3 regions of the Thalassotalea atypica genome follow, and region 2 is predicted to be linked to each of the others. Evidence: predicted binding sites of a transcription regulator. Region 2 holds the regulator's gene; each other region holds the start of a gene.
What was found. Region 2 encodes NrdR, which represses ribonucleotide reductase genes. Its sites were predicted from a motif close to AAACACNANATNTNGTGTTT; they were not measured.
Positions count from the first base shown of each region.

Region 1: nrdG (anaerobic ribonucleoside-triphosphate reductase activating protein) is a predicted target of NrdR. The motif match lies at 2,228-2,247, and genes of this name have one in related genera.
Region 3: nrdA (class 1a ribonucleoside-diphosphate reductase subunit alpha) is a predicted target of NrdR. The motif match lies at 6,854-6,873, and genes of this name have one in related genera.

Region 1 is NZ_AP027364.1:4,182,058-4,193,336, forward strand. It holds gene QUE03_RS18745 (CBS domain-containing protein) at 1-83, shown strand, start outside; gene QUE03_RS18750 (GyrI-like domain-containing protein) at 96-545, shown strand; gene QUE03_RS18755 (hypothetical protein) at 666-2,054, shown strand; gene nrdG (anaerobic ribonucleoside-triphosphate reductase activating protein) at 2,251-2,727, shown strand; gene nrdD (anaerobic ribonucleoside-triphosphate reductase) at 2,714-4,498, shown strand; gene QUE03_RS18770 (uracil-xanthine permease family protein) at 4,574-5,815, opposite strand; gene QUE03_RS18775 (glutamate-5-semialdehyde dehydrogenase) at 6,125-7,384, opposite strand; gene proB (glutamate 5-kinase) at 7,384-8,496, opposite strand; gene yihG (1-acylglycerol-3-phosphate O-acyltransferase, YihG family) at 9,399-10,295, shown strand; gene QUE03_RS18790 (mechanosensitive ion channel family protein) at 10,314-11,279, shown strand, end outside.
Region 2 is NZ_AP027364.1:1,087,008-1,098,286, forward strand. It holds gene QUE03_RS05010 (hypothetical protein) at 154-555, shown strand; gene QUE03_RS05015 (hypothetical protein) at 643-876, opposite strand; gene QUE03_RS05020 (alpha/beta fold hydrolase) at 1,074-2,522, shown strand; gene QUE03_RS05025 (ABC transporter ATP-binding protein) at 2,532-3,269, shown strand; gene QUE03_RS05030 (ABC transporter permease) at 3,266-4,429, shown strand; gene QUE03_RS05035 (RNA polymerase sigma factor) at 4,584-5,087, shown strand; gene QUE03_RS05040 (hypothetical protein) at 5,087-5,659, shown strand; gene glyA (serine hydroxymethyltransferase) at 5,930-7,186, shown strand; gene QUE03_RS05050 (spinster family MFS transporter) at 7,450-8,811, shown strand; gene nrdR (transcriptional regulator NrdR) at 9,059-9,514, shown strand; gene QUE03_RS05060 (hypothetical protein) at 9,574-9,894, shown strand; gene ribD (bifunctional diaminohydroxyphosphoribosylaminopyrimidine deaminase/5-amino-6-(5-phosphoribosylamino)uracil reductase RibD) at 9,894-11,030, shown strand; gene QUE03_RS05070 (riboflavin synthase) at 11,033-11,279, shown strand, end outside.
Region 3 is NZ_AP027364.1:2,415,269-2,426,547, forward strand. It holds gene gyrA (DNA topoisomerase (ATP-hydrolyzing) subunit A) at 1-2,372, opposite strand, end outside; gene QUE03_RS11135 (TIGR02922 family protein) at 2,804-3,046, shown strand; gene QUE03_RS11140 (Mpo1 family 2-hydroxy fatty acid dioxygenase) at 3,132-3,662, opposite strand; gene QUE03_RS11145 (APC family permease) at 3,759-5,045, opposite strand; gene ubiG (bifunctional 2-polyprenyl-6-hydroxyphenol methylase/3-demethylubiquinol 3-O-methyltransferase UbiG) at 5,197-5,907, shown strand; gene QUE03_RS11155 (HAD family hydrolase) at 5,907-6,581, shown strand; gene nrdA (class 1a ribonucleoside-diphosphate reductase subunit alpha) at 6,989-9,259, shown strand; gene nrdB (class Ia ribonucleoside-diphosphate reductase subunit beta) at 9,416-10,546, shown strand; gene yfaE (class I ribonucleotide reductase maintenance protein YfaE) at 10,596-10,880, shown strand; gene QUE03_RS11175 (diguanylate cyclase) at 10,870-11,279, opposite strand, start outside.

The DNA of each region.
Region 1 (11,279 bases), 1.3 Mb from region 2:
ACATCCCCATCGGTATTATCAGCTGGCGAGATATACTCAAAGCGATCAAGAAACCAAAATCACTAAGCAATGAGTCAAAATAGAAAAGGACAACAATGGAAGTCAGAATCGTCAGCAAAACCATCATCCATGGTTTTTCTACCAGAACAGATAATGCTACTGAAATGAATGCTAGCACTGGAAGAATTCCGGGATTGTGGCAACATTTTGATCAAGAAGTACCCGTTGACTATGTTGGCGGTGAGCGTGTCTATGGCGCTTATTTTGATTATGAGTCAAATCACTTAGGCCAATTTACAGTGTTAGCCGGCTTTGATGGAAAAACAGTGCCGCCTAAGCTGAACTTGGAAAAGCAGATAATTCCAGCAGGGAAATATTTAGTGTTTTGCGCTCAAGGAAAAATGCCTGATATTGCGATTAATGCTTGGACAGATGTATGGCATTACTTCAGCAACGAAAATGCGGATCATCAACGATTACATACGGTCGATTTTGAATATTACCCTAGCGGCGATCAAATAGAAGTTCATATTGCAATCAAGTAGTCTGCACTCCGCCTTATATCCTTTAAAACCAGACTAAGACTTACATTACTGTTACAAGATCACTTGTTTTTTTAATGCATAATGCAAGCTCCTGTAAATGAGTTTATTTTGGTTTAATACATGAAAACTAGATGGTTAAAAAGTGTTTCAGCTATAATGATTGCTGTCACGTTGTCCGCTTGTAATGACAGCGATAAGGACTATACAAATTCAGTTTCTTACGATTTAGGAAACACAAACGGAGAATGGCAATCAGGTTTTGCTGATTATCCTGTAGGTGGTGAAGTCGAGTGGGAGCTCACCGCATTAGAAAATCAGTCATTTACTTTAGTATCTGGCGAAGCAAAAACAGGTTATTACTTACATTCGTACAACCGTAGTGACGACACTAAAATGTATCTCACGCGACAAATTGACAACCTAAAACCTAATACTCACTATGATGTTAGTTTCTCTCTTGAAATCGCGACGAACGTTAATGATCAATGCTTTGGTATTGGTGGTGCTCCTCACGCAGTTACAGTAAAAACCGGCTTATCAAAACAACAACCTGATTTATATGTAGACGAGATTGATCACTACCGCATGAATATTGATATTGGCAATCAGGTACAAGAAGGTTTAGATGGGCAGTCCTTAGGCCATATTGGCGAAAGCACACTTGTTGATTGCTCTCCTGATAGCCCTGATTATGCCCTTAAACAATTTTCAAATGCCGATCGTACATTTGAAGTCACTTCAGACGAACAAGGTAAGTTGTGGCTCACCTTCGCAACAGATTCTGGCTTTGAAGGACCGACAAGCATTTATGTGACTGAGTTCAATGCTGATTTCGTCGAGTCAGAAAAGGACGCGTTACAGTTTGAAGAAGTCGTCGACTTTTCCGTAGCGCAACCTGCAGTAGAAGCGGTATTTTTTGATTATCCGATTGGCCGCGAATTTGAATGGGAGTTAACTGCTGCGCCATTAACTGAAGTAGCAGATGCAAGTGGAAATACAATTGCTGGTTATTTGCTTCATTCATACAACCGCAGTGACGACACGGGTATGCTGTTAAATAAGCCGATTAAAGGTTTAGCAGCCAATGCGTCTTATGTTGCTGACGTTGTACTTTCAATCGCCACTAATGTTAACAATCAATGTTTTGGTATTGGCGGTGCACCACATTCAGTTGCAGTAAAAACAGCCTTATCTCTTGAAAAGCCCGCACAAATGTTAATCGAAGGCGATGATCATTATCGTATCAACCTTGATATCGGTAATAATTTTAGCGAAGGAAATCAAGGTCTTGTGTTAGGGGATATTGGTGAAGAGTCACTGTTAGACTGCAATCCAGATTCAAATGTTTATGCGATAAAGCCATTTAATACGGTAGATCTTGAACGTCAATTAAATATTGAAACTGATGAACGTGGTATTGCATACTTCAGCATCATGACAGATTCCGGCTTTGAAGGTCCAACGACCATCTTATTCACTCACGCAGCAATTAGCTTCACTAAGATGTAGATAGTAAAAAATAATTTTGGCGCAGGGATTTAGAGGATCACTGCGCCAGCTCTACATCTAATAAAACTAGCTTAATTATCGACCTGTGCAAATCCCCACCAACAAAAACCTAGCTTGATCTAAATCAATTCAACACGCCTGCTTGATCTATATATTGTGTTAAAAATTAAAACAAACACAACATATAGTGCCATATATGATTTTCAACACACTATTGCCCTCAATCGTATTTCAAGAAGTGCCCGGTGAAATCAGCTTGTGCTTTAGCATTACTGGCTGTGACATTGGCTGTAATGGCTGCCATAGCACAGAGCTGTGGAAAAAAGAAAACGGCACTTTCTTAAATGAAGAGACTTTCGAATACTGGTTAAACAAATATCAAAACTTGATCTCTTGTGTTGTTTTTTTTGGTGGCGAATGGCAGCCGAGTCAACTCATTAGTTTACTCTGCATAGCTCAATCTAGAGGTCTTAAAACTTGCCTTTATACTGGCAGAAAGTATATAGACTTATCCATTAGCCACCATTTAGATTTTCTTAAAACCGGAAAGTGGGATGCTGCATTAGGTGGTTTAGACAGCGACACAACAAATCAGGTTTTTATGAATGTAAAAACGGGCGAGACGCTCAATCATTTATTTAACTCTCAGGGAGTACAACATGCTGCAGCTTAGTGAACAACAAATCAATAATAAACTTCAGTTCATAGAACAATACTTTTCAGCCAGTAATGCCGCCGATGGCTCAAAGATGGACGCCAATGCCAATGTTACCCAAAAAAACATTGCAACGTTAGAAGCTGAGTTGCTTAAGGACTGTTTCATTCAAGTAAACCGTGGCTTAGTCAAAAATAAAATCAGTGAAGTATTTTCTGAAGAGTTGGCACAAGAATATGAACGTCAAATTCAAGATCACGAAATTTATGTTCATGACGAAACCAGCATTAAGCCTTATTGCACTTCTATCAGCATGTATCCATTCCTATTGGACGGTTTAACTAAGCTTGGTGGAGAGTCAAAAGCGCCTAAACATATAGAGTCATTTTGTGGTTCATTTGTGAACTTGATTTTTGCTATTTCTGCACAATTTGCAGGAGCGGTCGCATCGGTAGAATTTCTAACTTACTTTGATTATTTTGCTCGTAAAGATTATGGTGATGATTACTTAATTACGCATACTAAATTGATCGAAAACCACCTGCAGCATGTAGTTTACGCGATCAATCAGCCAGCGGCCGCAAGAGGCTATCAAAGTGTATTTTGGAACATCTCATTATTTGATCAGTTCTATTTTGATTCCATGTTCGAAAACTTTGTCTTCCCTGATTTTTCTAAAGCAAATTGGTCGACGGTTTCTTCACTGCAAAGCTTTTTCTTAACTTGGTTCAATCAAGAACGAGAAAAAGCGGTGCTGACATTCCCCGTAGTTACCGCAGCAATGCTGACGGAAAATGGCCAATGTAAAGATCTAGCGTTTGCTAAAAACCTCGCACAAGAAAAAGCAGAAGGTAGCTCATTCTTCATTTATATGTCAGAAAGTGCTGATTCACTTGCTTCGTGTTGTCGATTGCGTAATGAAATATCAGATAATACGTTCTCATACACATTAGGTGCTGGTGGTGTAGCCACTGGATCAATCAATGTTATCACCATCAACATGAATCGATTGATTCAGGACGGTCGTGACTTACAAGCTGAAATCGAAAAAATTCAAAAATACCAAGTCGCCTATCGCAAGTTAATGGAAGAATACTTGGCCAATGGCGCATTAAGTGTTTATGACGCCGGTTTTATTTCTCTTGATAAGCAGTTTTTAACTATTGGCATTAACGGTATGGCCGAAGCGGCTGAATATAAAGGCTTAACGGTTGGGAATAACGATGCATACAAAGCTTTTGTCAGCGAAAATTTGAAAGTGATTTACGACGCCAACAAGGTTGCAAAAGCAGAGTATGGTTACATGTTCAATACCGAGTTTGTTCCCGCAGAAAACTTAGGGGTAAAAAACGCTAAATGGGACAGAAAAGACGGTTATGAAGTAAAACGCGACTGCTACAATTCTTACTTTTATGTCGTAGAAGATGACAACATCAACTCAATGGATAAGTTCATTTTGCATGGACAAGAAATCACGCAATATTTAGACGGCGGCTCTGCATTACACTTAAACTTGGATGAGCCACTGAGCGCAGAAGCATATTTAAAGTTATTCAATGTCGCAGCAACGACAGGCTGTAACTACTTCTGTATTAATGTAAAAATCACCATTTGTAATGCATGTGAAGCTATTGATAAACGTACTCTCTCAAGCTGTAACAAGTGCGGAAGTGAAGACGTAGACCACGGTACACGCGTTATTGGTTACTTAAAGCGAGTCTCTTCGTTTAGTTCAGATCGACAAAAAGAACATGGCTTAAGGCATTACCACAAAAGCAACGTCGCATAATGCGCTAAATGCTCATTGGTTGAACCCAAAAAAAGCCGCTAAAGCGGCTTTTTTTATATATGACTATTCCTCTTTTTACTGAGCTGATTCTTCGACAGAGTGTTTAGGGCTCGGTAGTAATAGATTTAAAGCAATAGCAGATATAGCAGCTAGTGCAATACCTTTTAGTTGAAACACGCCAAAATCAAAATGCATTCCACCCAAGCCAAAGACTAAAGTAACGGCAACAATGGTCATATTTTTGCTATTGCCTAGATCAACTTGCGCATTAACCAGCGTTTTCATACCAATAACCGCAATAGTGCCGAACAACAACACCATAATGCCGCCCATGACAGGTACCGGCACCGTGCTAAGAATAGCGCCACTTTTACCAACAAAAGATAACGCGATCGCAAACACCGCAGTCCATGTCATGATCACAGGATTAAACGCCTTCGTTAATGCTACTGCCCCCGTTACTTCTGAATAGGTTGTATTCGGTGGGCCACCAAATAAAGCCGCAGAAGTTGTCGCTAATCCATCCCCTAATAATGTGCGCTTCAAACCTGGCTTATTAAGAAAATCTTTCCCGGTAACATTCGATATCGCCATAATATCACCAACATGTTCCACAGCCGGGGCAATAGCTACGGGCAAGATAAACAAAATGGCTTCCCAATGAAATTGCGGTGCGACAAAGTGAGGTATGGCGAACCAAGAAGCTGCAATCACAGGTGCAAAATCCACATATCCCAGTGTTAAGGCCACCATATAACCAACCAACAATCCCCCTAAAATAGGCACGAGCTTTAACATGCCTTTGGCTAAAAGTGAAATCGCGATAGTTGTACATAATGCAGACAATGAAATGATCAGTGCATGGGTTATATCGACCAACTGCATCGCCCCATCACCTGTTTTTCCTAACGCCATGTTAACGCCAACAGGCGCTAGATTTAACCCAATCACCATAATGACCGGTGCAACTACTACAGGAGGAAGTATTCTACTGATCGCTTGATTACCACGCCAAGCGACAACAAAACTCAACAGCACATACAATAAACCGGCAGCAATTAGCCCAGACATTGTCGCGGCAATACCCCAATTGGCGACACCAAAGCTAATCGGCGCAATAAAGGCAAAGGAAGAAGCTAAGAAAATTGGCACTTGTCGTTTAGTTACCAATTGAAAAACAAGGGTTCCCACACCGGCAGTAAATAGTGCAACGTTGGTATCCAATCCGGTCAGTAATGGCACAAGAACCAAGGCACCAAAAGCAACAAAGAGCATTTGTAAACCCAGCAATGGCGTCTTGAAATTAAACTGGTTCATTCGTTCTCATTCCTATTCATCAATTTTCAAACTATGAGGACTGTACCGATCGAACGCAAAACAGCCGGTACAGTTTATATGCTCATGGATGATATCACCCTAGAACAAATTACGCTGTAACCACCATTGTAGTTCAACTAGAAAACTTGCTTTGATTTGATCTGATGTAAGAAATGTCCCTGCACCACAACTTGCAGTCGACACTATGCTTTGTAAACTCGTATGTTTATGTTCACCTATGAGAGCAAATCATAAAACTCGTTTGCTCAAATGACTTATAAGTGAAGGTTCTTTTTGAATGCTAAGCAATTAATCTCTTACTTGCCCATCACCAAAAACAACGAATTTTTCAGTGGTCAATGAACTTAATCCCATTGGACCATAAGCATGCAATTTACTGGTGGAAATCCCAATTTCTGAACCTAACCCAAGTTGGCCACCATCTGAAAATCGCGATGATGCGTTAACCATCACCACAGAAGAGTTAATTTGACGAACAAATTGCTGACTTCTCGAGGTGTCTTGGCTAACAATCACTTCCGTATGATCAGACGTGTATTCGTTGATATGCTCAATAGCTTGTTCAAAACTATCAACCACGCGAATGGCAATCTCTTGCGCTAAATATTCCGCGTGAAAATCGTCATGCGTAGCTAATGTTGCCCCTGAAAAATACCCCTGACTGTGCTCACAGGCGTGAACAATGACTGCATTATTAGCTAACGCTTTTTCTGCCATTGGCAAGAACCTATCAGCGATATCTTGATGAACCAATAACGTTTCAATGGCATTACAGGCACTAGGGCGTTGTGTTTTACCATTAACTAAAATTGATACAGCTTTTTCTAAATCCGCAAATTTATCAATGAATAAATGACAAACACCTTTAAAGTGCTGGATCACTGGTATTTGACTGTGTTCCGTCACATAACGAATAAGCCCTTCACCGCCACGTGGGATCACTAAATCAATATAGTCACGCTGCTTTAATAGTTGTTCAATAACACTGCGACTAGTATCTGGAATTACAGACACCATGTTAAGGTTTAGATCGAACTCAGATAGCACTGAATGCAAACAATTTGCGATAGCAAGGTTTGAATTAATTGCTTCTGAGCCCCCACGTAATACTACCGCATTACCTGATTTAATACAGAGCGCTGCCGACTCAGCCGTTACATTCGGACGCGCTTCATAAATCATAGAAACAACGCCAAGAGGGATACGCATTTTCCCCACTTGAATGCCATTAGGACGTAGTGAAAGTTCTGCCATATGGCCAACAGGATCCGTTAAAGCCACTATCTCTCGAATTGCATTAGCGATGCCAGATATTCCATCATCATCAAGCTTTAGACGATCAAGCATCGCAATGGATAAACCTTTTTGCTCACCAGCGGTTAGATCCAAAGCGTTTTGTTCAATGATATGCTCTTTGTTCGTTTCAATGGCTGTGGCCATTGCCAACAACAAGCTATTTTTTTGTGTGGTATTTAACTGCGCCACTTCACGACTGGCAATTTTTGCCTGCTTTGCCATGTCTGTCATATCAAATGTTTGTACGGACATTATTTACTTCCTTCATTGACGAGTACCATATCATCGCGATGTATGATCACTTTGCTAGGGCAATATCCTAAAATGCCGTCGATGGCTTCACTTTGAAAACCTATGATTTGCCCAAGATTTTGAGAGCTGTATTGGCTGATGCCTTGTGCGATAATCTGATCAGACTCACTATCGACAATTTCTATCAGTTCTCCGGCAGCGAATGCCCCTGAGATTCTGCTGATCCCTGACGGTAATAACGACGCACCTTTTTGTAATAAAGCAGCAACTGCACCTTGATCTATCTTCACTTGGCCACAGCTTTTGAGTGTGTGTTTTAACCAATGTTTTTTAGCCCGAATTGCATTTTGTTGTGCGACAAAATGCGTTCCTGGGTTGCTACCATTTAATAAGCGATCAAATACGTCGCTACGTGTGCCATTGATAATGTAAGTTTCTATGCCGTTTTCAGTGGCCTTTTCAGCGGCTTGAATTTTCGTCTTCATGCCTCCTGTTGCCACATGATTGCGTGTTGTACCTGCCATCGCATATATGCTGTTATCAATTTTACCTATTTCTTTGAGCATTTTAGCATCAGGATTTACCCTAGGATCTTGTTCAAATACACCATCAATATCACTTAAAATAAGTAAACAATCTGCTTCACTGACCAGCGCAACCAATGCCGCCAAATTATCATTATCCCCAACTTTAAGCTCATCTGTTGCCACCGTATCGTTTTCATTGACGATGGGGATGATCTTATTCGCTAGCAGAATCCGAAGTGTATTTTTAATATTAATATATCGTTGACGGTCTTTTAAATCGCCATGTGTAATCAATAATTGAGAGCAAGGCTCATCAAAAAAACGCTGCCAGTTTGCCATCATTTTCATTTGGCCGACAGAAGCCATTGCTTGTTTCGTGGGGATAGAGGGGTTGGGTGAGCCGTGTTGTATTAAGGAGCGCCCCGCAGCAACGCTGCCAGAGGACACAAGAATAACTTCTTTTCCTGCGTTATGACACTGAGTGATAAAGCGCGCAATGGCCAAAAGGTACTTACCGCTGCACCCTTGTGTCGTTGGTGAAATTAGTGCACTACCTACTTTGATGACAACCCGTTGAAAATTCATGTCTCCCCCTAACATTAGACCCTGTCAGAATGACCTAAAAAAGCGCCCATGTACAATGCTCTTTGGCACTTTATTTAAACTAAAATGAAATTTATAATCACTTTAGGTAATAATTAGGCATAAATGTCTGTTTTTATAACTTTTGCATACAATATTCCTATTACGAAAATCATGGTAGAAGTCCATTAGTCGTATTTTTGTACTTACACAAGAGAGCGAGATATTGCGTTGACTCAGGTAAAACTATGATTGTAACTCGATATGCTGACTAATTTTCTTATCCTAACAATGAGATTTGGGCGTTTTATTACGATTTCCGGCGAAACAATACAAACCTTATTGAATCGATTAACAGATGTTTTTTCGAATTAAAATCAATTCCGACACTACCTAGGTGCGAAAAATCTAACAAAATTTCCCTTGATAGATAAGTTCACTGTTGGTTCAGATAAGATTTGCTATCAAGTTAACGAATAGGCAACAAAAAACAGATTAAGTGTACGAAAATAGACAAGTAAAAAATTAATTGTTTCAAATTTGTTCATCCATAAATGATACTAGCAGGCTACTACATACGTTGCATTAGCTAGTTTTCTCATTGATTTCATTTAATTAATAACTGGGTAAGTTTCTTTTATGCGTCCTTCAATGATAATTGATGTCAAAGGATTAAAACTGACTATTGATGACACTTAAGTAAAGTACCATTTAGTAGACCCTTTTGAGCAATATGGATAGTATAAGGAACCAAGAAGAGTTGGTAAAATTAGACTACTTGCCATTGAATTGACTCTTGAAATAGATAATATTTGACGACATAGAAATAATACTGATGAATCCCTAGTTATAACTCGATAAAATAGTTACAGATTAAAATTTAATTAAAAGAATGACTTCAATCTATGTTTAGCATGTTACCCGCACCAATTGTGGCCTCAATTTCCTTCTTATTATACGTAGTCAATACATTATTTTGGCTTGCCCCCATTATTATTGGTTCATTCCTTAAAGCCATCGTACCTCTTAAAGGCTGGCAGAAATTTTTTAGTTATTGGCTGGATCTAATGGCTAGCAACTGGGTTGCGGTAAACACATGCATTCAAAATGGCTTTACTCGCGTTGACTTTCAAGTAACGGGGCTCGAAAACTTAACCAAAGATCAATGGTACTTAGTCTTGAGTAATCATCAAAGCTGGGTAGATATACTTGTTCTTCAACGTTTATTGCACGGAAAAATCCCATTTTTAAAATTTTTTTTAAAAAAGGAACTTATTTATGTACCTTTTCTCGGCATCGCGTGGTGGGCCTTGGATTTTCCTTTTATGAAAAGATATAGCCAAAGCTTTTTGAAGAAAAATCCACACTTGATTGGTTCAGACATTGAAACCACGCGCAAAGCATGTGAAAAATTTAAACACAAGCCGGTTAGCGTAATGAATTTTATCGAAGGGACTCGTTACACGCCACAAAAACACTCTAAACAAAAATCCCCCTTTAAACACCTACTGCGTCCTAAAGCCGGTGGCATTGCTTTTGTATTGGACGCCATGGGAGAACACTTAACTAAAATAGTCAATGTGACCATTCACTATCCTGATGGCATTCCTGACTTTTTTGACTTTATTAGCGGTAAAGTCAAAACCATTGAAGTACGAGTTGAAACGCAAGATATCGATAGAGCCGTCATTGGTGATTACTTTAATGACAAAGCGTTTAAGCAGAATTTTCAACGTTGGGTAAATCAATTATGGTTAGACAAAGACGAAACCCTTGATAATATGGTTGATAATCAAAAATAGATACGGACAACAATTTTCGTGAATGATTTATTAATACAATTGCTGAATCAATTGGGCGTACCGCTACAATACCTTTCGTTAAGCAAAACACTTTCGGGCATTGTATTAATTTTATTGGCGTCCAGCATCAGCTATTACTTAGTTAAGCATCGTATTGTCGCGCTACTAAATAGCATTGTAACGCGTTCTAAAAATACGTGGGATGATCTGCTGATCAGCCACCAAATATTCACCCGTATTGCCGGCTTAACACCCAGTATTGTTATTTTATTTTTGGTGCCCCATTTACTTGAAGACGCAGTATCAATCAGTATCTTTTTAACCACCGCCGTGAAAGTTGTTATGGTATTTCAGGTTGCACATTGCCTTAGCGCACTGCTCAATGTAATTCAGAGTATCTATCAACAAAAAGAGACTGCGAAGTACTTGCCATTAAACGCCAGCATACAAGTGATTAAACTGATTATTTACTTAATTGCGACTATTTTAGCGATTTCATTTATTTTGGATCGCTCACCTATTTATTTGTTAAGTGGTTTAGGCGCACTGACCGCAGTGTTGCTATTGGTTTTTCAAGACACCATCAAAGGGCTAGTCGCGAGTATTCAAATTTCTGCGAATAAAATGCTAGCACCTGGCGACTGGGTTGAATTACCACAATACGGTGCCGATGGTGATGTGATAGAAATAGGCCTCAATACGGTTAAAATTCAAAACTTCGATAGAACGGTAACCACTGTACCAACTTATGCATTGATCAGTGGCTCATTCAAAAACTGGCGCGATATGTTTAAATCAAACGGCCGTCGCATAAAACGCTCAATTATCATTGATATAGGCAGTGTTTGCTTTTACCGAGCTGAAGATATTGAGCCGTTGAAAGAAATTAGGTTACTTAAGCCTTATCTTGAACAAAAACAACAAGAGTTAAATGAATACGCAGTGCAAAATCAACTCGCTACTGACGACAAATTAAACCATCGC
Region 2 (11,279 bases):
GCGCTAAGTTATCTTTTAAACTAACTAATCTGAGCTTGTCTAAATAATGAACTTGTTGTATAAAAATAACACTAATAAAAACAATAAATAATGACTATCAAGTTCATTAATAATTATAAAAAATAACACAATGTTTTAAGTTATGGGGTTGGAATGAGTCGTAATAATAATAAATTTTGGACACTTATTTTCGGGGCCATACTGGCCAATTCATATGTATGGTTGGTGAATGTGGGAGCATCAACACCCGTGCCTGAATTATTCCATTCATACACTGCTTTTGTAGTAGATTTTTATTCACCTTTAGTTACAGCGCTGCTTTCAATACTATTGGTAATAATGATCAGCTTGATCATGCTTAAAGGGTTTAAAATTTGTGTCAGCGAACACATTTTGTGGCTGTTTTGGCCTAGCATAGGTTTTTTAGTATTTACCTCAGTAACTGCAAGTGCGTTACTTTTTTCCATTCTACATGCAGCAATTCCTGCACTTATGGCACTTTCCATGATTTACTTTATAAGAAAAAGACAGCAATTCTTTTTAGCTCGCACTTAAAAATAAACCTATACGCATTATCATACAGACGTTTGCAACTAGATTGAATTTTCAGTCGTCTGGAATGCTCGGCATTCTATAGCGTTATTATGGCAAGAGAAAGTAAAGAAAACTGCCAATAGATACTCCATAAAAAATCACTACAAGTATCAACAATGTTGATTGTAAAACAGACTGTTTAATCGCAAATTGACTTTGTTTTAACAATACATTTGATAGTCTAACGTTAGATTTTTCTTCTATCACATGAGCGTGCTGAGGTGATTGTTGGATGTCTTGAGGGTGCTTGCTCTTGCTTGGTCTCAAATCTACTTTCATCATTGCTTCCTTCAATTGATGTTTATGTTATCGAGTATCTATTAAAGTTTTAGCCAACATCCTCAAAAGATCAATAAATTATGCTAAAAAACAATTACATAAATTGTAAGAGAAAAGTTTTATATTATTTTTGTAATAAAAGACCACATAACCAGACTATTGTACTGAATAAATTATAAAACATGGAGTTAACAAGAATAATGCGGACATTGATGACCACCATATGCTTACTATTGATAAGCTGGCAAGGACTCGCTAAAGAATCAAAATTGGAGCTTGAAGAATGTCATGTAAAAGGCATTAAAGAGCAAGTTCAATGTGGCACATTAACCGTGCCGGAAGATTACCAAAAACCTGAAGGTACAAGCCTAGATGTCAATGTCGTGGTACTGCCAGCAATTGACCGAAGCTCGGAATTAGAGCCGTTAATGTTTCTAGCAGGGGGGCCAGGGCAAGCTGCCACTGAGCTATCAGCTCATATTCGCCGTACGTTTTATGAAATCAGAAAAACCCGAGATATTATCTTGGTTGATCAACGTGGTACCGGAAAGTCGAACGCTATTATTTGTGACGAGGCTGAATTTTATGACCAAAATGTCTATACCTCATCAAGCTCAGATTTTTCAGCAGACGATATCAGAGAGTGCATTGGGCAATTAAAGCAGAACTTAAGCCAGTACAACTCTGAAAATGCAATCAGAGACTTTGACGCCGTAAGAGCAGCCTTAGGTCATCAAAAAATTAATATATATGGTGGTTCGTACGGCACAAGGGCTGCATTGGTTTACATGCGATTGCTGCCTGATAGCTTGCGCAGTGTCGTGCTTGATAGTGTTGGTCCCATTGAAGTACCTATTGGGCCATTTGGTCAATCATCTGCTCGCTCTTTTTCACTGTTGGTCGAAAATTGCAATCTAGAAGCTGCCTGCGCAAAAGCCTTTCCTGATTTGGAGTCGGAGTTCCAAACAGTGTATGAGCGTTTAATGAAATCACCGGAAATTATTCGAATTTCACACCCAAGATTAGGCACACCTCTTGATTTTAAAGTCGACGGTGAAAAGTTTATCAGCGTCATATTTACTAAGTTATACAGTATGGAGTTACGCACTGTAGTGCCATTAACCATTCACCAAGCGTTCCTAGGTAACTTTCAGCCACTTGCTGGACTTTTATCAACTGATGATACCAACACCGATGAAGGGGGCATGTATTTCGGTTTGACACTCAACATTGTGTGTAATGAAGACTTCCCATTGTTAAATGAAAACGATTGGAATGCTGATGCAGATAATACTTTTGGCAGAAACGTCAGTCATCGTGTGTGGCGCTTGGCGTGCCCGTTATGGCCTAAGTACCGTCCGAGCAGCGAGTTTTATCAGCCTGTAACCGCAGATATTCCGACATTGGTGTTATCTGGAAACCTTGATCCAGTGACGCCGCCTAGTAACGGTGAGAAATCAGATGCGACCTTAGTGAATAGTCATCACATTGTTGTCAAAAATGCCGCTCATATTGTCGCCAGCAGTGATTGTGGTGTCGATGTGGTTAATCAATTTCTTACCGAATTGAAACCAGATCAGCTTGATGAAAAATGTTTAACGGAAATTCCAGACGAGTCATTTATGACCAGTTTAAATGGCAATATTTAGGGACGAAAAATGATTGAAGTAAACAACTTACATAAAACGTTTGGTAAAGACGTAAAAGCACTAGATGGTCTGTCATTTATTGCCAAAGATGGAGAGATAACCGGAATTCTTGGCCCTAATGGTGCAGGTAAAACTACCTGCCTTAGAAGCCTGTACGGATTATTAAAAGCAGATCAAGGCAGTGCTACGATAGATGGTGTTAGTGCGTTGGAGCATCCCATTCAAGCCAGAGCCAAGCTTGGTATATTTCCAGACAAATTTGGTTTGTATGAGCGTCTGACTGCCTACGAACAAATTGACTATTTCGCCAGTATTCATGGCATGCAGGGCAAGGCAAAACATGATGCAATTAATACAATTTTAAAAGACTTGGACATGGAAGAGTTAGCTCATCGAAAAACTCAAGGCTTTTCACAAGGACAACGTATGAAAGTCACCTTGGCACAAGCTCTAGTGCATCAACCTAAAAATTTCGTATTAGATGAGCCGACACGAGGTTTAGATGTGATGAGCACTCGGGTACTGCGTAACCATTTAACCCGTTTTAAAGAAAAAGGTCACTGTATCTTATTTTCTTCTCATGTGATGCAGGAAGTTGCTGCATTATGTGATCGCGTTGTTATTGTTGCTAATGGCCGTCTAGCGGCTCAAGGCACGCCGCAAGAGCTATGCGAGCTCGCGGGGGAAACTCAACTTGAAGAAGCCTTTGTTAAACTCATTGGCTCTGATGAAGGAGTTGCCGCATGATCCAGTTAAAAGCATTAATTATCAAAGAATTTAAAGAAGCAATACGTGACAAACGTGCACTTATGGTGGCATTTTCAATGGCACTTCTCGCACCTGTTATGATCATGTTTATGTCTAAAACCATGATTGAAGAGATGGTCGATACCCCGCCGGTGTATGTCAATATAGTCGGCGCCGAGCATGCCCCGAAATTAATGAAAGCTTTTATCGATGAGAATATACTCAGCACAGATGAAGCCGAAGGTGATCAGCAGCGCATTTGGAAAGAGCGTAATATTAATATCACCATTCCAGCGTCTTATGCAGAGGATATGCTGGAAGGTTACCCTGTCGATATTGTTTTACGGGCGGATTACAGTGACAAACCCTCACTAGCACCCATCAGACGCATCAAGGATGTGGTGCGAAGTCATGCAAGAAAAATAGGATACAAACGCTTAATCATGCGTGGGATTGACGTTCGCTTATTACAACCAGTGAATTTGGTCGAGCAAGATATCGCGAGGCCGAGCAGCAACGCCATGATGATAAGCTTAATGCTTGGGCTTTATTTATTAATGGGAGCGTTTATGTCAGGGCTTTCCATTGCCATAGACTCAAGCGCAGGCGAGCGTGAGCGCAACGTACTTGAAATGCTTTTGTGCCAACCCGTGAGTACGATCAAAATTGTCTTGGCAAAATTACTGTGCTCAAGCTCCATTTCTATATTGTCGGTCATTCTAATGCTGAGCTTAACCACATTGTCTGTCGGCTTTGTCGACTTAAGCAAAATCGGCGCTACCTTCAATATCGACGCTTTTACTTTTAGTGCACTATTAATGCTCTTGATCCCCATTTGTTTCTTAGCCGCAGCATTGCAACTGTTCTTTGCCTTTCAGGCCAAAAGCTTTAAAGAGGCACAATCGACAGTCACGATGCTGATCATGGCGCCATCAATGGTACCTGTTGCAATGATGTTTATTGACAATAGGCCGCAGTGGTTAGACTGGTTACCCATTGCGGGTCAGTCGATCATTATGGAAGATCTATTTAAGGGGTTACCAGTGAATTGGGGAGCCTTGTTCGTGACGGGAACAGTTACTATCGCCATAACTGCGGCATTAGTGATGGTGTTGGCGAAGAAATTAAAATCAGAGAAAGTGGTGATGGCGTTAAGCTAAATTTGCCATTTGATTGTTAATACTATGTTACTTGTTGGTTGGAAAATAGTCTTATGTTAGAGTCGCCGCAAAGTTAACAAAAAGCGAAAATCCGGCCTGCAGCCGTGAGAGCTTATTTTGTTCTCAGGACAATAATAACAATAAGGACACCTACTTGAGCCATCAGGTAACATTTAAGCAGTGGATGACGGAGCATGAAAAAATGCTTCGTCATATGATCATGGGTTTTGAAGCTAAACCGGCGATTCAAGAAGAATTGCTGCAAGAAATTGCACTGAATATTTGGCAAGCACTGCCCAAATTCAAAGGAGCATCAAGTGTTAAAACCTTTGTCGCTCGTATTGCTCATAATATCTTAGCTACACATGTAGCTAAGGCAGTGCGTACAGTGAAAGCGGATAATGATATAGATGAACATTTGGATGTTGCTATTGATGCTGAAACGCCTTATCAACAGCTTGATAAGGCGCAAAGACAACTTCGCTTAAGTCGTGCAATTAGACAGTTAAAATTAGAACAACAACAAGTGATCACCTTGGCACTTGAAGGAATGAGTTATCAAGAAATGGCAGATACATTATCAATTTCGGTAAACTTAGTCGGTGTCAGGTTACAACGTTCAAAATCAGCGTTAATGAAATTACTGGAGGCTAACTGATGGATAAATCTCCCTTAGATGAAAGTTGGGAGTCAATCGCGCAAGATTGGCAAAGCCAACCTTATGAACATATTGATGTAGACCTCCTGATCAAACAGTTTAAAAAACGTACCATGATCGCGAAAGGATTTATCGTACTAAACCTGATAGCTACTATCGGCTTATATATATCATTCTTTTTTGGGTTGTATGATGGGCAATGGCCTACACCTGTGATGGCGTACTTAGGCTTTGGTGCAATTTTATCTACCGTGTATGTTTACTACGAAATTAAGATAAGACAGCAAACTTGGCGAATGAGTGATGCCAGCCCAGAACAGGCAATTGAGCGCTACATCAGTGGCATTGAAGGCGCGATAAAATATTGTGTGTTGATGAAAGTTTCATTTTGGGCATTATTACCTGCAATGAATTGGTTCACCTATGAAATGAAAAAAGGAACCGATAAATCAGTTTTGCCAGCGTTTATTATTGGAAATTCAATTCTTATTTTGTCTTATGCCATAACCCATCATTATCACAAAAAACGTGTATTGGAAAAAGAACGTCTAGAAAATAACGAAATCGACTAAGATACGGGGCTGTACGGATGTTCCGAATTATATTCGGGTAAAACTTTTTAAATCTGATTTAAATTTCTTGATTGTCGGTTTTAACTTTCATATATTAGGCGGCAGCTTTTAATGTTGGAATTTAGGGAACATTTTAGCTGCTATTTCACCGATAAATGATGAGTTAAAAGATATACAAACTCTTAAGATTCGGGCAAAATATGCCGCCTCAAATTTCAATTTTTAACTCACTTTATAACGCTTTAATGCTATACCCTAAGAGGATAAGACATGCTTACTCGTGATATGAATATTGCTGATTTCGATGCTGATTTATGGCAAGCAATGACTGACGAAGTCGTTCGCCAAGAAGAACACATTGAATTGATCGCATCAGAAAACTACACCAGTCCACGTGTACTTGAGGCGCAAGGCTCTCAATTAACGAACAAGTATGCTGAAGGCTATCCTGGCAAGCGTTACTACGGTGGTTGTGAATTTGTTGATAAAGCTGAACAGTTAGCAATCGATCGTGCGAAAGAGCTTTTCGGTGCAACTTATGCCAATGTTCAGCCGCATGCTGGTTCACAAGCCAATGCTGCGGTATTTCAAGCGCTAGTTACTCCAGGCGGAAAAGTGTTAGGTATGAGCCTAGCTCACGGTGGTCACTTAACTCACGGCTCACACGTTAACTTTTCTGGTAAGTCATATGAAGCCATTCAATACGGTTTAGACCCAGAAACGGGTGATATCGACTACGCAGAAATGGAACGTTTAGCACTAGAACATAAACCAGAAATGATCATTGGTGGTTTTTCTGCTTTTTCTGGTGTTGTTGACTGGGCGCGTATGCGTGAAATTGCAGACAAAGTAGATGCATATTTCATGGTTGATATGGCGCACGTTGCTGGTTTAATTGCTGCTGGCTTATATCCAAACCCATTGCCTCATGCACATGTTGTAACTACAACAACGCATAAAACATTAGCCGGTCCACGTGGTGGTTTAATTGTTTCTGCTTGTGATGACGAAGCTGTTTATAAGAAATTAAACTCAGCCGTTTTCCCTGGTGGTCAAGGTGGTCCGTTAATGCACGTGATTGCAGCAAAAGCGGTTGCATTTAAAGAAGCATTAGAACCAGAATTTAAGACATACCAACAAAAAGTACTAGATAACGCTAAAGCGATGGTCGCAGTACTTCAAGAACGTGGTTATAAAGTGGTGTCAAACGGTACTGAAAACCACTTATTATTACTTGATTTGATTGATAAAGACATCACAGGTAAAGATGCTGATGCTGCCCTTGGTAAGGCACACATCACGGTAAACAAAAACTCGGTTCCTAACGATCCTCGCTCGCCATTTGTTACTTCTGGTTTACGTTTAGGTACACCAGCGATTACTCGTCGTGGTTTCGGTGTTGAAGAAACTAAAACACTAACGGGTTGGATTTGCGATATTTTAGATGATATTGAAAACGAAGACGTTAGCAAAAGAGTTCAAGAACAAGTTAAAGAAATTTGTGCTAACTTCCCAGTTTATGCATAAGAAATAAATATCAGATGAAAAAAAATTACTGACTTCATCTGTTAAAATGATTTAAAAGGCCGCATAGCGGCCTTTTTTGATTTTGCGACAAAATTTATTTTGATTGGTAAACGCAACAGGGCAAAGTCGATGGGGTGAACGAGGCTGAAACAATTAGCAGAAGACTATTTACCAAAATACCTGGATCTTGACATTGTCTAGTCATTAAGGTGTTATCTTGTTTGTATAAAAACAAAAAAAAGAATGTCCACAAGGCTCAGTATATGTCTGACAATGAGAATGACGTGATGGCAATTGACGATTGTACGGTAGATAACCGTTCTAGTGCTCCCACTCAAAGCGCAAATATAGAGGAAAGAGTACAAACCGAAAGTCGACAAAAGTACTATGCCTTAGTACTGCTAACGATTGTTTATAGCTTTAATTTTATTGATCGACAGTTATTGGCGATTCTACAGGAAACGATAAAATTAGATCTTCAATTATCCGATAGCCAGCTGGGTTTGCTTACAGGATTCTCATTTGCTGTCTTTTATGTCACGGCGGGAATACCTATTGCTCGATGGGCAGATCGCGGTAACCGTCGTAATATCATTTCAATGTCGCTATTTTTATGGAGCCTGATGACGGCGGTCAGCGGTTTTGTTCAAAATTATCTTCAATTGTTATTAGCTCGCATTGGTGTTGGGGTAGGCGAGGCGGGGGGGAGTCCACCGTCACATTCGATTATTTCCGATATCTTCCCGCCAGAAAAAAGAGCAGGCGCGTTAGGCTTCTATTCAACCGGCGTCAACGTCGGTATTTTATTCGGATTTTTACTCGGTGGCTGGCTGAATGAATATTTTGGTTGGCGGGTTGCGTTCATCGTTGTTGGTACTCCGGGTATTTTATTAGCGATTATCGTTAGAATGACGCTTGCTGAGCCAATTCGAGGAATGGCTGAAAATCGTCAAGCAAGTATTGAAAAATCGTCGTTTCGCTCGGTGCTCAAATTATTATGGAGCCGAGTATCTTTCCGCCATTTCGCTTTGGCATCGGCGCTTAATGCCTTTGTTAGCTACAGTTTATCAAGCTGGACCGCTTCATTTATGATCCGCATACATGGTATGTCGACAGGTGAACTTGGTACTTGGCTAGCACTAATAATAGGAGTCGGTGGGGCTATTGGTGTGTTCGGTGGTGGTTTACTGGCTGACAAACTAGCGACTAAAGATAAACGCTGGTACGTTTGGTTACCGGGACTTGTCGGTTTTATCGCACTACCGTTTTTAATACTATTTTGTTTAGCTGATGGTATGTATGCAGCGCTAATGTCGATGATTGTTCCAGCGATACTGGCCAATGTTTATTTAGGTTGTGTTATAGCAACGACCCATGGCTTAGTCGGCTTAAGAATGCGGGCTATGTCATCGGCAATTTTATTTCTGATCATTAATATTGTTGGCTTGGGGCTAGGTCCATGGTCGGTAGGTATTTTAAGTGATTATTTAATACCAACATATCAGGCTGAGTCATTACGTTATGCAATATTGTTTATATTACCGTTGGTGAGTTTTTGGTCTGTATGCCATTTTTATCTCGCGGCAAACCATTTAAAAACTGATTTAGACAATGCGCCTGATTAATATTTGGGAGTTAAGAGGGTAAAAGTGCTATTGCAGTCTTTACCTTCATATCCGCATCTTATTCAGCTGTATTTAATCTTATAGATTACCGTTCTCGGACACTCTTCGTTCATGTTTGGTTAAAATATAGATTTATATTTGCCATAAAGTGACAGCTAAAAAAAATGGGATAACTTTCGCTTAACAATCTGTTTTCGATTAAAATAGTGCGATAAATAATTCAAGACACATTGCTTAAGGAGCGTTCATGTTTTGTCCATTTTGTTCGGCGAACGACACAAAAGTAATAGATTCTCGATTAGTGTCTGATGGCCATCAGATCAGAAGAAGGCGGGAATGTACCGACTGTCACGAACGATTCACAACGTTTGAGTCTGCAGAGCTAGTCATGCCACGCATTATCAAGAGAGACGGTTCACGAGAGCCATTTAACGAAGATAAAATGCGAAGTGGTTTACAGCGCGCATTAGAAAAGCGTCCGGTCAGTGTTGAAAATATCGAATTGGCTGTCAACAAAGTGAAATCACAATTGCGTGCTACCGGCGAGCGAGAGCTTTCTAGTGAGATGTTGGGCAACATTATTATGGAGCAGCTCAAAGAGCTCGATAAAGTAGCCTACGTGCGATTTGCTTCGGTTTATCGTTCTTTTGAAGACATCCGTGAGTTTGGTGAAGAAATAGCTCGCCTTGGTGACGACAAATAACGGCCATGAGTGAAAGTAGCTACTTTTTAATTATTTGGCTGTTATTTTTGTCAATACATATGATTGTCACAAGAAGTCGCTATTTCAACGATCCAAATAAAATATTAGAAGACAATGATGACAAAGTGACGCTAAGGACATCGGCAATTAGTATGCTGATGAAAAGCCGCGTTATATCACTTGAAAAAGTAAAAATAGCAAAAATTCAGCGGGCTAAGAACACCATTAGTATATTCACTCACGATAATAACGTCTTTGATATTTGGGTAGTCGGCAAGTTTACCGAACTAACGTGGCAGCGCGCTCAACTGCTATTTCCTGAAGCAAAAGTGGTGGTAATTGAACACGCACATGGCAGCATTTCAAATAAGAGAAGCTAATGACTAAATTTACCACTGCTGATCATCAATATATGCGGCTTGCCATTAGCCTTGCCAAACAAGGTTTTTACACCACATCGCCTAACCCAAGAGTGGGTTGCGTGTTAGTGAAAGAAAATCAAGTTATTGGTCAAGGATATCATCAAAAAGCGGGTAGTGCTCATGCTGAGGTCAATGCCATTGCTGACGCCAAAGCTAATGGTTTAGCTATTGAAGGTTGTACTGCTTACGTTACGTTAGAGCCTTGTAGCCACTTTGGCCGCACGCCACCTTGTGCTAAAGGGCTCATCGAGGAAAAAGTTGCTCGCGTCATTTGTGCTATGGTTGATCCTAATCCACAAGTTTCAGGTAGCGGACTGACGATGCTTGAAAATGCAGGCATTGAAACGGCCTACGGTTTGCTTGAAGCAGATGCAAGAGATTTAAACGCTGGATTTATTTCCTTAATGACTCAACAATTACCTTATGTACGTTGTAAACTGGCCACGAGTTTAGATGGTAAAACCGCCATGGCCAGTGGTGAAAGCAAGTGGATAACCTCACCAGAGGCACGAAGTGATGTGCAACGACTTCGTGCACAAAGCTGTGCAATTATTACCGGCGCGGACTCGGTTATTGTTGATAATGCCAAAATGAGCGTTAGACATGAAGAGCTTGGCTGGTTAAAGGCTAAATATCAAAAAGAGCACCTTAGGCAACCTGTGCGCGTGGTTATTGACAGTCAAAACCGTCTTTCGCCAAAGCTGGCATTATTCAACATTAAATCTCCAATAATTATTATTGGTACAGACATTGAAAACAATCATAGCTGGCCCCATTTTGTAGAACATCTTTTGGTGTCAAAGTCCGATAATGACAAAGCCGATTTAAAGCAAGTACTTTTGGCATTGGCGAAACGCGGGTTTAATGATGTACTGATTGAAGCCGGTGCCAATTTATCAGGTGCTTTTATTGAACAAGAGTTGGTAGATGAATTGATACATTATCAAGCGCCCAAATTGATGGGAGCTGAAGGTAAGTCGATGTTAGCTATGCCTCAAATTTCGATTTTAGCAGACGCTAAAACGTTGAAATTTAGAGACGTGCGTATGGTTGGCCCAGATCTAAAAATCACAGCATTGCTGTCAAAGAGTTAGAAATGTTTACAGGAATTATAGAAGCAAAAGGTCAAATTAAGGCCATTAATATCAATGGTGAAGGTGCTCGCGTTACTGTCGCTGTTGGTAAGCTCGACATGAGTGATGTCAACCTTGGTGATTCGATTGCAACAAACGGCGTGTGCTTGACGGTGGTTAGTTTTGACAACACTAGTTTTAGTGCCGATGTTTCAAAAGAAACGTTGACTCGTACAGGCTTTACCCATTATCACATCGGACAAACGGTTA
Region 3 (11,279 bases), 1.3 Mb from region 2:
ACACCTTTAGTCGCACGACTTTTCGCTGGATACTCGTCTAAGTCAGTTCGCTTACCGTAACCATTTTCAGTAACAGTCAATACTGGTCCGTCATTTTTAGGCACTATAAGTGAAACCACTTTTTGATCGCCCTCTAAACGAATACCACGAACACCTGTTGCAGTTCGGCCCATGGCACGTAACGCATGAAGTTCTTCACCTGTTTCAGGATCAATTTTCACTTCACCTGTTTCACTGTCCCGTTGCTTCTCATTAAAGCGTACAACTTTACCTTCATCAGAGAACAACATGATGTCGTTTTCGCCGTTAGTAATATCAACACCAATTAAGGTATCGTCATCACGAAGATTCAAAGCAATAATACCGTTCGCACGTTGATTAGAGTATGCAGTCAACGGCGTTTTCTTCACTGTACCCGACGCTGTTGCCATGATGATGAACTTATCATCTTCGTATTCACGCACAGGTAAAATTGCGGTAATTCTTTCATCGCTTTCCAATGGCAATAAGTTAACGATTGGACGACCTCTGGCTGTTCTGCTCGCTAATGGCAATTGATACACTTTTAACCAATAAAGCTTACCGCGATTTGAGAAACACAATATTGTATCGTGCGTATTGGCCACTAATAAACGTTCGATGAAATCTTCTTCTTTCATCTTAGTCGCCGCTTTACCCTTACCGCCGCGGCGTTGAGCTTCGTAATCACTTAGTACTTGGTACTTAACATAACCTTCATGTGAAAGTGTTACGACAACATCTTCTTCACAAATTAGGTCTTCTAACGATAAGTCATGTGACGCATTGGTGATTTCCGTACGACGTTCATCACCAAATTCATCACGAATTAACTCTAATTCTTCACGGATGACTTCCATCAAACGTTCTGGTGAAGCCAGAATATGCATCAATTCAGCGATTAAATCTAATAACTCTTTGTACTCGTTTAGAATCTTTTCATGTTCCATACCTGACAATTTATATAATTGCAGATCGACAATCGCTTTAGCCTGTTGAGGCGTTAAATAGTATAAACCGTCTCGAATACCGTATTGTGGTTCTAGCCACTCAGGACGAGCCGCGTCATTACCAGCGGCTTCTAACATGCCACTCACATTGCCTAATGCCCAACCTTGTGAAATTAGCTTTTCTTCAGCTTCTTTACGATTTGCTGAGCTTTTTACTAATTCGATGACTGGATCAATGTTCGCCAATGCTATCGACAAACCTTCTAAGATATGAGCGCGATCTCGTGCTTTACGCAATTCGAAAATGGTACGTCGAGTAACCACTTCACGACGATGCAATATAAAGGCATCTAACATTTCTTTTAGGTTGAATAATTTCGGCTGACCTTCAGTTAAAGCCACCATATTCAAACCAAAAGACACTTGCATTTGTGTAAGTTTGTACAAATTGTTTAATACAACTTCACCTACTTCACCACGCTTAACTTCAACAACCATACGCATGCCGTCTTTATCAGACTCATCACGCAAAGCAGAAATACCTTCTAATCGTTTCTCTTTGACTAGCTCAGCCATTTTTTCAATCAGACGAGCCTTATTTACTTGATAAGGAAGCTCATGTACGACAATAGTTTCTTTACCAGTTTTGTCATCCACTTCAATTTCAGCACGAGCACGGATCTTAATTTTACCACGACCTGTATTGTAGGCGTCTTTGATACCGTTACGACCACTGATAATACCAGCTGTTGGGAAGTCAGGGCCTGGAATGTATTCCATTAAATCATCAATGCTAAGTTCGCTATTTTCTATTAATGCTAAACAGCCATTGATGACTTCGGTTAAGTTATGAGGTGGAATATTAGTCGCCATACCGACAGCGATACCTGAAGAGCCATTTACTAGCAATGCAGGAATTCGTGTAGGCATTACTGCTGGAATATGCTCAGTACCATCATAGTTGGGTACAAAATCAACAGTTTCTTTTTCAAGGTCGGCAAGAATAGAATGAGATATTTTGTTCATTCTAATTTCGGTATAACGCATAGCCGCTGCAGAGTCACCATCGACAGAGCCAAAGTTACCCTGACCATCAACAAGCATATAACGCATTGAAAAGTCTTGTGCCATACGAACAATAGTATCGTAAACAGCAGTATCACCGTGAGGGTGATATTTACCGATCACATCACCAACAACACGAGCAGATTTTTTATATGGTTTATTCCAATCGTTACCTAGCACATTCATGGCGAATAGCACGCGTCTATGTACTGGTTTCAAACCATCGCGAACATCTGGAAGTGCGCGACCAACGATTACACTCATAGCGTAATCTAAATATGAGCTTTTAAGCTCATCTTCAATATTAATTGGAACGATTTCTTTTGCCAGATCGGACATAAATCAATGGATCCCTACTAGTAGATTTTTTGAAATTATTATAATTTTTCGAACAAGGCATACTAACATAAATTTCTGGGATGCCCTAACCGAAATTTAGCTTTAATTTACCTCTATAAAGCACCTTTTTAAAGAGTTTTTTAAAGCTTAGTGCTAAACATAATAACCAATTGTTTTAATTAAATTTAACTTAACTTAGCCAAGACCTAAAATTACCGCTAGATAGATTAAAAATTATCTTTAAGGTTACTTTTCAAACAAAACCAATAATTAATTAAGAAAACCTGAATATTATTGAGTGAATTTCAACCAAAGTTATCACACCAATGAGTGTTACAAATTAGCGCGATAGTTTACATAGTTATTACAGTTTAAACGTTAAAAAAGAGTAAAATTATCCGCACATCCACAACATGACATAGGTTATTTCAATGAGCAGTTTATATAAAACAGTGACGATAATTTATTATGATGAAGAGTCTTTAGCACTAGAGCATGCTGTAGAAAGTTTTATCTGTTTAAATGGTGGCCGTGTCGAAATTCCTAGAAGTTTTAAAGAGAACAAATCCATCGTTGCTGTATGCGAAGGAAAGATTAACATTCTCAATAAACTCGGTGAGCGAGTTCAAGTTCTTGATGAACAAGTTTTTGAATCCGCCACGGCATGTTATTAGGGTCAAACTAGCAATGATGATTATTTAAGGCACTATGTCTTCAATTAATAGTGCTGACTAATTCTTGCTTTTCAAATGTTCCACATTAGCTTTTGTTGCTTTCAAATTCTTTTCGCTTGTCTATCGCTTCATTGTAGACTTTCTCTTCCATTGCTTTATTAAGGCCTAACGCAAAATAGATTTCCGCTATTAAGAATAGCGGCCCAATAAGTAGTTGGTTTAAATCATCGACAAATGCTGGCTTAGCCTTTTCATAAGCATGCCCAATAAACTGCAATATCCACCCCCCAACAAAAACTCCTATTGCAATAACAATAACATGCTCGTGCCCTACAAATAGGTGTGTGCTGTAGATAATAGGACCAAAGATTATTAAAACCAATATTGCCATCGGGATATATAGAGCAACATAATACACAAGAGCAACCAAACCTATGATTGTCCCTAAACCAACAGATACCAACTCACTATTGATGGTAAAATCAAAACTTACAATATTAAGTAATAACGCTACTGACCATATGATCAGCGGAATGCCGATAAAGTGGGTTTTGATATTGCTGGTATTTAAATGAACACTTTTGTAAGTTGAGAGCTGATCTGTAATAGATTTCATTTTTAATTATTATTTTAAGATGAACTTACCGTCAATTTAACGACAAAAACAAACAAAATCAATCAAACTTCTGCAAAAATGCTGCTAAAATTCATTTCAATGAGATGTTTCTGTTTTCTTATGTCGGCCCAAGAAGTATAAACCACTGCCTGCAATCATAAATAGCGCCGTCATAAGCCAAGAGTTTACGCTAGCTTGAATGGAAAGCCATAAGCACACGCACAATGCACTTAAGGGTATAACTAATCCCAACGGCAGTCGCCATTGCCCTTTTGATCTTAACTCTGGCTGTAGTTTTACCAGTGCAGCAATAGCTATAAAATAACCAATTAGTCGTGCCAACGAACTCACGATGGCAAGCCAAATAAAGCTGCCGGTAATAGCTAAAAAGCCAGCAACGATGACTAAAAATAAAATGGCATTACGTGGAATTTTCTCTTCCGATGTGACTTTGGCAAACCATGAAGGAAAATTCCCCTGCTCCGCTAGCGCATAAGTCATTCTAGGCGCGGTGAAAATGACTGTAGATAAGTTACCCGCAATAGAAATGATTGCCGCAACAGTAATAATCACAGCTCCTATATCACCAGTCATCGTCGATGCGGCTGCAGCTATGGGTGCCTCAGTAGAGGCCAAATTAGGCAACACTGACACCGCTATTGCTTGAATACAAAAATATAAAACAGCAGTAGTAATCAATGTCAGGACTAATGCCTTGGCAATATTCTTAGTTGGATTTTCACTTTCTCCTGCAGGTACTAACGCTCCTTCAAAACCGATAAATGCATAAACCAACAGAAGTAACGTTGCTTCCATTTGTGAAAATGGCATTGGTTCAAATAATATCAATTTTTCTGGTTCTAAGTGGAAAAACCCAACAGCAATAAAAAGTATTAAAGGCAATATTTTCAACATGGTGATGCTCTTTAATACCAACATGGTCTTTCTAACGCCAAGCAAGTTAATTGCAGTTAACATACTCAGTACACAAACAAGGGAAATGATTTTTAAAAAGCCTTCATTAAATGGCGGGTAGATAAAGCCAAGGTACAAAACCAACGCGTTGCTGTTGGCTGCTAATGCAGTAAGGCGGCCAATATATAAAAGCCACGTCGTTTGGAAAGAGACATGGCTACCAAAAGCTTTTTGAGTATAAAGTACTGGTCCTCCCGTTTTATCAAAACCAGCGGATAATTGAGCAAAACTTAAAATCACTAACGACATCAGTAATGCACATACGATAAACATCCAAGGACTTAAGTTACCGCTCAGCTCTGCTGCTCCTGCTGGCAAAGCAAAAATTCCAGCACCAATTAAGCCATTAATGGCCAAAACTGCTATGCCCAGCTTAGTTATTGTTCTTTTAAAATTAGAAGAAGACATTAATTACGACACTTCCTTGGTTTGCATTAATTGAGCAACTCAAAATATGAGAAGGATCAAACAACGCGTTATTATTGTTATTTTCAATGCTAGGTTTACAAACTACTTTAGTTTAGAATCCGGTGCATTCACTGATAAATACCTTACGCTAATGTCAAAATCTCTCAATGTAAATTTAGAAGAAATAGAAAAATTTGAAAAAGTTGCCAGTCAATGGTGGGACTTAACAGGTGACTTTAAACCGTTACATCAAATCAACCCACTGCGTAGACAGTTCATTTTGCAACATAAGCCGGACTTATTTGATGCAGAGGTGATTGATGTAGGCTGTGGCGGTGGCATACTCACGGAAAGCATTGCTAAACTGGGTGCCAAGGTGACAGGTATAGACATGGGAGAAGAGCCATTAAATGTGGCGAAGTTACATGCGTTAGAGTCTGGTGTAACAGTGAACTATGAAAAAATCACTGCTGAAGAAAAAGCGCGTGCTTGTGCTGAGCACTTTGATGTGGTGACATGCATGGAAATGCTTGAACATGTACCAGATCCCGCCTCCGTAATTAAAGCCTGCGCTGATATGGTTAAACCTGGTGGTTATGTATTCTTTTCTACGTTAAATAAGTCGACAAAGTCTTACCTTCTAGCGATTTTGGCAGCAGAAAAAATATTAAAATTAGTTCCTGACGGCACGCACGATCATAATAAATTTATCAAGCCTTCAACCCTAATTGAGTGGGCAGAATCAAATAGCCTTAAGTGTATTGACGCCACAGGCATTCACTACAACCCGTTAACTGAAAACCACAAATTAGGCCCAGGGCTGGATGTTAACTACCTGTTGTGCTGTCAAAAGGTTAGATAATGTCAACAATATTTAAAGGCGTTTTATTTGATTTAGACGGCACATTATTAGATACAGCAGATGATTTAGGCGCAGCACTTAATCATGTACTTGAATCTAATGATTTTCCAATCGTAAACCCAAGCCAATACCGACCAATAGCCTCTGACGGAGCGAAAGGCTTATTGCATTTAGGTTTTGGCAACAAAATAGATGCATTTAATGAAGATTCATTACGGCAACAGTTTCTATCTTATTACGAAGCAAATATTGCGGTGCATACTAAATTGTATGAGGGTGTTACTGAGTTGCTGGCCTTTTTAAACCAACAAGGCGTTCCTTGGGGTATCGTCACTAATAAGCCCATAGGACTAACAAACACGTTATTGCCCTATTACCCTGAGTTGTCAAAAAGTTATGTCAATATTGGCGGTGATAGTTTACCAAGTAGAAAACCCGCCCCTGAACCTTTATTACACGCATGCCAACATTTACATATCAAGCCAAATGAATGTGTATATTTAGGAGATGCGCCTAGAGACATACAAGCTGCAAATGCTGCCGATATGTATTCTGTAATAGCGCTTTGGGGTTATATTGTTGATCAAAATGCATGTGCTAACTGGTCAGCCAATTTACATTGTTCAAATCCTAAGCAATTGATAAACCTATTCCGTCAACTGATGAGCAATTAGTAATCAAGGCATGCAACTCATTGATTATTAATCATTTTATTATTTTTATACTTTTTTTGAATTAAACTTGTGCGAAACAACACAAAATAATTCTAAAGGTGTAAATTTAGTAAAAATAACCGTTGCGTTTTACTAAATTCAAATTTGAAAAGCCGCACTAGGTTAGTCAATACTAACTGGTCAAAAAGCTGCTCGATTATTAAATAATCAAGCAGTTTTTTAGGACTTGCAATGACACCAAAACCTCATTATCTTGTGATTATATTTTTAAAAATCACTATATCTTGTGCATCATATGTTCAAACACATACTAAAAAAGTTTGACAATAACCAACGAATATTGTCAGCACAAAATCTGGTTCTACTTCAAACAACAATTACTATAATAAAAACAATTCAAGGTCCTCATGAACAGTAATCTCTTCGTAACAAAGCGTAATGGCGAAAAAGAAGCTATCGACTTAGAAAAAATTCATAAAGTTATAGCATGGGCGGCAGACGGGTTAGATAACGTTTCTGTCTCACAGGTAGAGCTAAAGTCTCATATCCAATTTTACGATGGTATAAAAACCGAAGATATTCATGAAACCATCATTAAGGCTGCCGCAGATTTAATCTCTGAAGAAACACCTGATTACCAGTTTCTTTCTGCACGCTTGGCAATATTTCATTTACGGAAAAAAGCGTACGGTCAATTTGAACCGCCTAAGTTATATGATCATGTTGTTAACATGGTTGAGGCGGGTAAATATGACAAACACTTGACAGAAGACTATACGCCTGCTGAATTTGAAACGTTAGAATCATTCATTGATCATCGCCGAGATTTAGATTTCAGTTATGCTGCAGTTAAACAGCTGGAAGGCAAATATTTAGTTCAAAACCGTGTAACAGGTGAAATTTATGAGAGTGCACAGTTTTTATATGTTTTAGTGGCTGCGTGTTTGTTTGCGAAGTATCCACAAGATACTCGTTTGGAGTATGTCAAAAGGTTTTATGATGCAATTTCATCATTTAAAATTTCTTTACCGACACCGATCATGGCCGGAGTACGCACACCAACACGTCAATTCTCCTCATGTGTTCTGATTGAATGTGGTGACAGCTTAGACTCAATTAACGCAACTTCAAGCGCTATTGTTAAATACGTTTCTCAACGTGCAGGTATAGGTATTAATGCAGGTCGCATACGTGCACTAGGCAGTACGATCAGAAATGGTGAAGCATTTCACACGGGCTGTATTCCCTTTTACAAACACTTTCAAACAGCCGTTAAAAGCTGTTCTCAAGGTGGTGTTCGAGGCGGTGCCGCAACATTATTTTACCCGTTATGGCATTTAGAAGTTGAAAGTTTACTGGTGCTTAAAAACAACCGCGGAGTTGAAGAGAACCGAGTTAGACATCTAGATTACGGTGTACAATTCAATAAACTGATGTACCAACGTCTGATCAAAGGTGAATCTATTACCTTATTCAGTCCTAGTGATGTCCCTGGTTTGTATGACGCATTTTTTGAAGATCAGAATAAATTTGACGAACTTTATGTGAAATACGAACAAGACGATTCAATTCGTAAAAAACGTATTAAAGCGATCGAACTATTTAGCTTATTTGCTCAAGAGCGAGCAAGCACAGGTCGTATCTATTTACAAAATGTTGATCACTGTAATACGCACAGTCCATTTAACCCTGAACATGCGCCAATCAGACAAAGTAACCTTTGTTTAGAAATCGCCTTACCGACTAAGCCTATGGTTGATGTGAACGATGAAAACGGTGAAATTGCGTTATGTACTTTATCTGCTTTTAACTTAGGGGCAATTGAAAGCCTTGATGAATTAGAAGGATTAGCTGATCTTGCAGTACGCGCACTTGATAGCTTATTAGACTACCAAGACTACCCTGTACCGGCTGCATTTAATGCAACTATGGGGCGTCGAACTTTAGGTATAGGCGTAATAAACTATGCCTATTATCTCGCTAAAAATGGCGTGTTTTATTCAAACGGTAGTGCAAATAACTTAACACATAGAACCTTTGAAGCAATCCAGTATCACTTACTTAAAGCTTCGAATAAATTAGCTAAAGAGCAAGGGGCTTGTCCGCTATTTAACGAAACAAAGTTAAGCCAAGGCATTTTACCGATTGATACTTATAAAAAAGAGATCGATAAAGTTACTGGTGAGCCGTTGCATTTAGATTGGGAATCGTTAAGAGCTGATATTAAAAAATACGGCGTTCGTAACTCGACAGTTTCTGCCTTAATGCCATCTGAAACATCATCGCAAATTTCCAATGCCACTAATGGTATTGAGCCACCTCGCGGATTGATCAGCATCAAAGCAAGTAAAGATGGAGTATTAAAGCAGGTAGTACCTGAATACCAAAAATTAAAAGGTAATTACGAGCTATTGTGGAATATTCCGAGCAATGACGGTTATTTAGAACTCGTCGGTATTATGCAAAAATTCATCGATCAAACGATTTCAGCAAATACCAATTACGACCCTTCACGATTTGAAGGCGGAAAAGTACCTGTTAAACAGATCATTAAAGACTTATTGACGGCCTACAAACTCGGCGTGAAGACACTTTACTACCATAATACTCGTGATGGCGCTGCTGACAGCCAAACAGAAGTAGATGATGGTTGTGAAGGCGGCGCGTGTAAAATTTAGACATGCCTTTGTCAGTAAAATAAAACTCATATCAACCGTAGTGAATAAAGTTCACTACGGTTTATTCATACCCAAAACACCAAAATTAAGAAGAATAAAGGTGTTTAAAAACGACGATATTGTGAAGCACAATCACAATATAAACAGGAGTAATCGATGTCGTACACTACATTTAATCAAACGCCTAACAACGCCCTTTTAGAGCCCATGTTTTTGGGGAATAGCGTTAATGTTGCACGTTATGACCAACAACGATTTATTGCGTTTGAAAAATTAATTGAAAAGCAGTTATCTTTTTTCTGGCGCCCTGAAGAAGTAGATGTTTCAAAAGACCGTGCAGATTGGCAAGGTTTAACTGAATCAGAAAAACATATTTTCATTTCAAATCTAAAATATCAAACGTTGCTAGACAGCATGGCAGCACGCTCTGTAAATGCTGTTTTACTGCCTCTGGTATCGTTACCTGAAGTTGAAACTTGGGTAGAAACATGGGCATTTAGTGAAACAATTCATTCACGATCATACACACATATATTGAGAAACCTCTTTACCGACCCTGGTGAAGTGTTCGATGATATCGTTGTAAACCCAGCTATTTTGAAACGTGCCAGCTCAATTGCTAAATACTTTGATGATGTCATTATTACTACGCAGTTATTGCAATCACAAGGTGAAGGTGAATATGACGTTGAAGATAAAACTATTGAGGTGTCTGAGCGTAAATTAAAAGAACGTCTATTCCTAGCGATCTGTTCAGTTAACGCCCTTGAAGCAATTCGTTTTTACGTTAGTTTTGCCTGCTCTTTTGCTTTTGCAGAGCGTGAATTGCTTGAAGGTAATGCAAAAATCATTAAGCTAATTGCTCGTGATGAAGCACTACACTTAACCGGTACTCAACATATTTTGAACAATTGGGCCGCAGGTAATGACGATCCAGAAATGAAAGAAATTTCTGAACAAATGCGTGATGACGGACGTCAAATTTTTATGGACGTTGTTGAACAGGAAAAAGAATGGGCACAATACCTATTCAAAGACGGTTCAATGATAGGCTTAAATGCAGAAATATTAAACCAGTACATTGAATACATTAGTAACCAACGTATGACTGCTATTGGATTGGATGCTCCGTTTAATGTTAAAAGTAACCCACTACCTTGGATGAATGCCTATTTGGTTAGTGACAATGTACAGGTGGCTCCTCAGGAGACTGAGATCTCTAGTTACTTGGTTGGCCAAGTTGATTCTTCAGTCGCTGTAGACGATTTCGATGATTTCGATCTCTAAATTACATACCAATATATCGGTATTATTTCAAAGCTAGTAGCGTTCAATTATGGCTATGTCTAATACCGATAAACCACGCCCTCTTACAATTTCAGTCAATGATCAGGAAGTAGAGTTTTCTGCTGTTCACAATACATTGCTTGAATGTTTAGAACAAGAAGACGTTGAAGTACATTACCATTGCCGAGATGGTTTTTGTGGCGCTTGTCGAATCACTCTAGATAAAGGAGAAATCCTCTACCCACAAGGAGAGCCTTTAGCGTTTGTAGGTAAGGACGAAATTCTACCTTGTTGCTGTATTCCTATAACTGATATAGAGATCACTATTGAGTGATCTTTAAATAGCCTATAATACCGTTAATGACACGGTTTAACTCAAACGAAACATCATCAAATAATGATTGGTACTTCCCTACCTGTTCTTCATTAACAGCAGCATCTAATTTTTTTGCATTATCAAATAACTGCATTGCCCCAACAGAGCAAGCGACACCTTTCAGCGTGTGCACCAAGTGTTTCATGCTTGCTTGATCATGTTCAGCAATTGCCTGTTGAATTTTATCGCTATCATTGCTGTGATCGTCAAAGAACATTTGCAGAATATCTTTAAATAGCGCTTCATCCCCAAGCACATTATTCACACCAATCTCAAAATCGATACCATCAATAGCGCTTTCACCATTGAGAGTATCTTGATCAATATTATTTGCCAGAAACGTTTGCACCACGTCAT